One region of the Bacillus sp. FAU18 genome, then DNA from elsewhere that is predicted to be linked to it. Evidence: riboswitches for the same ligand, from Rfam matches in the RefSeq annotation. Region 1 holds a riboswitch; the other holds the start of a gene.
What was found. Region 1 has a riboswitch for S-adenosylmethionine ahead of metE (5-methyltetrahydropteroyltriglutamate--homocysteine S-methyltransferase). Riboswitches for the same ligand answer to the same signal wherever they lie in the genome.
Positions count from the first base shown of each region.

Region 2: another riboswitch for S-adenosylmethionine. It lies ahead of AC0OMU_RS20755 (5-methyltetrahydropteroyltriglutamate--homocysteine S-methyltransferase); the one in region 1 lies ahead of metE (5-methyltetrahydropteroyltriglutamate--homocysteine S-methyltransferase).

Region 1 covers NZ_JBVYHZ010000003.1:660,672-663,778, reverse strand. The annotation lists gene isp (serine protease Isp) at 103-1,062, shown strand; SAM riboswitch class I at 1,195-1,350, shown strand; gene metE (5-methyltetrahydropteroyltriglutamate--homocysteine S-methyltransferase) at 1,478-3,107, shown strand, end outside.
Region 2 covers NZ_JBVYHZ010000004.1:1,884,748-1,887,854, reverse strand. The annotation lists gene AC0OMU_RS20760 (3-hydroxybutyrate dehydrogenase) at 1-482, shown strand, start outside; gene AC0OMU_RS20755 (5-methyltetrahydropteroyltriglutamate--homocysteine S-methyltransferase) at 535-1,671, opposite strand; SAM riboswitch class I at 1,749-1,855, opposite strand; gene AC0OMU_RS20750 (5-methyltetrahydropteroyltriglutamate--homocysteine S-methyltransferase) at 1,924-3,057, opposite strand.

The DNA of each region.
Region 1 (3,107 bases):
CAAAATGCTTCAAATGGCTCTGTCCGAGCGCTTGCTTTTTTCATATAATATGAGGCAACACCCTTGAATCCACTTGAAAGCATAAAAAAGGAGGGCTTTTTTATGAATGGTGAAATCCGCTTGATCCCGTATGTGACGAATGAGCAGATCATGGATGTAAACGAGCTTCCTGAGGGCATTAAAGTGATTAAGGCGCCAGAAATGTGGGCAAAAGGGGTAAAAGGCAAAAATATTAAAGTTGCTGTATTAGACACGGGCTGCGACACAAGCCACCCTGATTTAAAAAATCAAATCATCGGCGGAAAGAACTTCACGGATGACGACGGCGGCAAGGAAGATGCGATTTCCGACTACAACGGACACGGCACACACGTCGCCGGAACAATTGCAGCTAATGATTCAAACGGAGGCATTGCCGGAGTCGCGCCTGAGGCAAGCCTATTGATTGTGAAGGTTCTTGGCGGCGAGAACGGCAGCGGACAATACGAATGGATAATTAACGGCATCAACTACGCGGTGGAACAGAAAGTCGACATCATCTCAATGTCCCTTGGAGGGCCAAGCGATGTGCCAGAGCTAAAAGAAGCAGTGAAAAACGCAGTGAAAAACGGAGTGCTTGTCGTTTGTGCAGCGGGAAATGAAGGTGACGGCGACGAACGCACAGAAGAGCTTTCCTACCCCGCAGCTTATAATGAAGTGATTGCAGTTGGATCTGTTTCTGTAGCGCGAGAATTGTCAGAATTTTCTAACGCAAATAAAGAGATTGACCTTGTGGCACCAGGAGAAAACATCTTATCCACCCTTCCCAACAAGAAGTACGGTAAGCTGACCGGCACTTCAATGGCTGCCCCTCATGTCAGCGGTGCGCTTGCTTTAATCAAAAGCTATGAAGAAGAATCATTTCAAAGAAAGCTTTCTGAATCTGAGGTTTTCGCACAGCTAATCCGCAGGACACTTCCTCTTGATATTGCAAAAACGCTGGCAGGCAATGGATTCCTGTATTTAACAGCTCCTGATGAGCTCGCAGAAAAAGCAGAGCAATCACATTTGTTGACCCTATAAGATTATTTTTCTTATATAATATACACCACATCATGTAAATAAAAATTTCAAATTCTATGTTGACAATGAATTTGAATTACTGTTAAGATTACCAACAAATGATTCAACTTTTCAAAAAATTAATAACATTTTCTCTTATCGAGAGTTGGGCGAGGGATTGGCCTTTTGACCCCAACAGCAACCGACCGTAATGCCATTGTGAAATGGGGCGCACTGCTTTTCGCGCCGAGACTGATGTCTCATAAGGCACGGTGCTAATTCCATCAGATTGTGTCTGAGAGATGAGAGAGGCAGTGTTTTACGTAGAAAAGCCTCTTTCTCTCATGGGAAAGAGGCTTTTTGTTGTGAGAAAACCTCTTAGCAGCCTGTATCCGCGGGTTAAAGAGAGTGTTTTACATATAAAGGAGGAGAAACAATGACAACCATCAAAACATCGAATTTAGGATTTCCGAGAATCGGACTGAACCGGGAATGGAAAAAAGCACTTGAAGCGTATTGGAAAGGCAGTACTGATAAAGATACGTTTTTAAAGCAAATCGACGAACTATTTTTATCCGCAGTAAAAACACAAATTGACCAGCAGATTGATGTTGTGCCTGTTTCTGATTTCACACAGTATGACCATGTACTCGACACAGCAGTCAGCTTCAACTGGATCCCGAAACGGTTCAGACATTTGACTGACGCTACCGATACATACTTCGCTATCGCCCGCGGAATCAAAGACGCTGTATCTAGTGAAATGACAAAATGGTTTAATACAAATTACCATTACATCGTTCCGGAATATGACGAGAGCATTGAGTTCCGTCTGACAAGAAACAAACAACTCGAAGATTATCGCCGGATCAAACAGGAATACGGTGTGGAAACAAAGCCTGTGATTGTCGGCCCTTATACGTTCGTTACGCTCGCTAAAGGCTATGAACCGTCCGAAGCAAAAGCGATCCAAAAACGCCTTGTGCCATTATATGTACAGCTTTTGAAAGAGCTTGAAGAAGAAGGCGTAAAATGGGTTCAAATCGATGAGCCGGCGCTCGTTACCGCCTCTAGTGAAGATGTCCGCGGCGCAAAAGAGTTATTTGAAAGCATTACAAGTGAGCTTTCATCCTTGAATGTGCTTTTGCAGACGTATTTTGATTCTGTTGATGCGTATGAAGAGCTGATCTCTTACCCGGTTCAGGGAATTGGCCTTGATTTCGTTCACGACAAAGGCAGAAACCTAGAACAGCTTAAAACACATGGTTTTCCGACAGACAAAGTGCTGGCAGCCGGCGTTATCGACGGACGCAACATTTGGAAAGCGGACCTTGAAGAGCGTCTCGATGCCGTTCTTGATATTCTCAGCATTGCAAAAGTTGATGAACTGTGGATTCAGCCTTCCAGCAGCCTGCTACATGTTCCGGTAGCGAAACACCCTGATGAGCATTTGGAAAAAGACCTATTGAACGGATTGTCCTACGCAAAAGAGAAGCTGGCCGAGCTGACAGCTTTGAAAGAAGGTTTAGTATCAGGAAAAGCGGCGATCAGCGAAGAGATTCAGCAGGCTAAGGCTGATATCCAGGCGCTTAAACAGTTTGCAACAGGCGCCAATTCTGAACAAAAGAAAGAGCTTGAGCAATTAACTGATAAAGACTTCAAGCGTCCGATTCCGTTTGAAGAACGTTTAGCCCTGCAAAATGAATCTCTCGGCCTTCCGCTTTTGCCGACGACAACGATCGGCAGCTTCCCGCAGTCTGCTGAAGTGCGGAGCGCACGCCAAAAATGGCGGAAAGCTGAGTGGTCCGATGAACAGTATCAAAACTTTATCAATGCGGAAACAAAAAGATGGATTGATATTCAGGAAGAATTGGAGCTTGATGTCCTTGTTCACGGCGAATTTGAACGGACAGACATGGTCGAATACTTCGGTGAAAAGCTGGCCGGTTTCGCCTTCACTAAATATGCCTGGGTTCAATCATACGGCTCACGCTGTGTCCGCCCGCCAGTCATTTACGGAGATGTTGAATTTATTGAACCGATGACAGTGAAAGACACAGTCTACG
Region 2 (3,107 bases), on a different contig from region 1:
AGTTTCCGACAGAAACCTTTGAACAGCTGATCAAGGTCATGCTGACGGCGCCCTTTATTGCAATGAAGCATGTTTTTCCGATCATGAAAAAACAGCAGTTTGGCAGAATCATTAATATCGCGTCTGTTAATGGATTAGTCGGCTTTGCAGGGAAATCCGCTTATAATAGCGCCAAGCACGGCGTCATTGGACTCACAAAAGTCGGGGCGCTGGAAGGCGCGCCCCACGGCATAACAGTCAATGCGCTCTGCCCGGGTTATGTCGATACCCAGCTTGTACGCAATCAGCTTAGCGATCTATCGAAAACTAGAAATGTCCCTTACGACTCTGTACTTGAACAAGTCATTTTTCCGCTTGTGCCGCAAAAGCGACTGCTTTCCGTCAAGGAAATTGCGGATTATGCCGTGTTTTTGGCAAGCGAGAAGGCGAAGGGCGTCACTGGGCAGGCTGTCGTCCTTGATGGGGGCTACACCGCACAGTGACATAAAAAAACACACTTGCTCCGCTAGGGAATCAAGTGTGTTTTTTCTTTGCTTATTTCCAAACATCATTAGCGATCTCAACCACATGGCGGAGCTTCGCCCATTGCTGTTCTTCAGTCAGCTTGTTGCCTTCCTCAGTTGAAGCAAATCCGCATTGAGGGCTGAGGCAAAGCTGGTCTAAGCTTACATAACGGGACGCTTCTTCGATACGACGTTTCACGTCATCCGGATTTTCAAGCTCACCGAATTTAGATGTCACTAAGCCAAGAACAAGCTGAAGATCAGACCGTTTTACGTAACGGAGAGGCTCAAATCCGCCTGAGCGTGAATCATCATACTCTAAGAAAAGTCCGTCAAGATTCAAGCCGTCAAAAATGGTTTCGGCGGCTGCGTCATAGCCGCCTTCCGCTGTCCAAGTGGACTGGAAGTTGCCGCGGCAAATATGCATGGTTACCGTCAAGTCATCCGGGCGGTCTGCAATCGCGTCGTTAATCGATTTCGCAAACAGCTGGCGAAGCTCATCAGGCGTTGTTCCGAACGCTTCGATTTGTTTTAAGCCTTTTTCTGATAAGAAAACGGCCCACGCTGTATCATCAAGCTGGAGGTAGCGGCAGCCTCTGTCATAAAACGCTTGAATCGCTTTTTTATATGCTTTGGATACATCATGCTGGAAAAGGTGATAATCTTTTTTATACGCATCCTTTTCCAGTTTTCCGCGGAAAAACAGCATATTCGGGCTTGGAATCGTCATCTTTGGCGTCGCGTCACCGGCAATGCTATGGAGAAACGAATAATCTTCAAGCATTGGGTGAGTTGAAAAGTCGATATCACCTGTGACTTTAATGCCGCGTGCTTTTGTCTGTACGTTATGGAATTGGATTCCGTGCTCAGGAGTAAACGGCTCAACGCCATCTAAGTTTTCCAGGAAATCAAAGTGCCACCATGCTCTGCGGAATTCACCGTCTGTCACGACGTTCAGGCCGGTTTCCTTCTGTTTTTCCACAATGCGGATGATTTCATCGTTTTCAATTTGGCGAAGCTGTTCAGCGGTCATTTCGCCGGCCGCTTTTTGCAGCCGCGCTTTTTTAACGGGCTCAGATCTCAACAGGCTTCCGACTTGATCCGCGCGAAACGGCGGTTTTTTTCTTTGAAGTGATTTTTGTTCTGCGGGTGTTGTTTGGTGTGACATGTTGTCCATTCCTTCTTTCCATTCAAATATAAAAAAGCTCTTCCTTTGGATAAGGAAGAGCTTGCGTGACAATCTCAACCTTATCTTCAAGAGCAATCATTGCTCTAAAGGATTTAGCACCATTCTGTTAAACAGCGGTTGCCGGGTATCGCAGGGCCAGTCCCTCCACCTCTCTTGATAAGGAAAACCTTTTTATGAAATTTTCTGATAGTATCTATTATTCACACATTTTCTATTTCTGTCAATGATAGATTATCTCCACACATCGTTGGCAATGTCGATGACATGGCGAAGCTTTGCCCATTGCTGCTCCTCTGTCAGAAGGTTGCCTTCTTCTGTAGAGGCGAAACCGCACTGCGGGCTCAGGCATAGCTGGTCCAAGCTGACAAAACGCGCGGCTTCATTGATGCGGCGTTTCACATCCTCAGGATTTTCAAGCTCGCCGTATTTCGATGTGATCAAGCCGAGCACAATTTGCAGATCCTTGCGCTTCACAAAACGGAGCGGATCAAAGTTTCCGGAGCGGTCATCATCGTATTCCAAGAAAAGGCCGTCAAGGTTTAAGCCGTCCAAAATCGTTTCCGCTACAGCGTCGTACCCTCCTGATGCCGCCCATGTTGAGCGGAAGTTGCCGCGGCAAATGTGCATTGTGATCGTTAAATCGTCAGGCCGGTCTGCGACGGCATCGTTAATTGTTTTGGCAAATATGGCTGGCAATGTTTCTGGATCACCGCCGAGCGCCCGGACAACCTCTCTGCCTTTTTCCTCAAAGAAGAGAGACCATGACGTATCATCGAGCTGGAGATAACGGCAGCCAGCATCATAGAAGGCTTTGATTGCTTTTTTGTATGCTTGGGCCAGGTCATGAAAATATTCCTCTTGATCGTCATAAATCCCTTTATCCGCCTTTTCGCCAAAAAACAGCATATTTGGGCTGGGAATGGTCAATTTTGGCGTCGCGTTACCGGCAATCTCATGTAAAAATTGATAATCAGCAAGCGCTGGGTGGCTCGTAAAATCGAGTTTTCCCGTCACTTTGATGCTGCGCGCTTTCGTTTTTGTGTTATGGAACTGAATCCCCTCAGCCGGGATGAACGGTTCCACACCGTCAAGCCCTTCCAGGAAGTCATAATGCCACCAGGAACGCCGGAATTCCCCGTCTGTTACCACGTTGAGACCGATTTCTTTTTGTTTTTCCACGATGCGGGTGATCTCTTGATTTTCGATATCACGAAGCTGTTCCGCTGTCATCTCACCAGCCGCTTTTTTTTGCCGGGCTTCCTTCACCGGAACGGAACGAAGCAAACTGCCGACATGATCGGCGCGGAAAGGTGCTTTGCGTTGTTTTTCTGTTTTTTGTCCTGCAACATTCGTTTGTTGAGCCATGTTATTCGCCTCTTTTCTGAAATATTGAGCATGTAAAAAGCTCTTCCTTT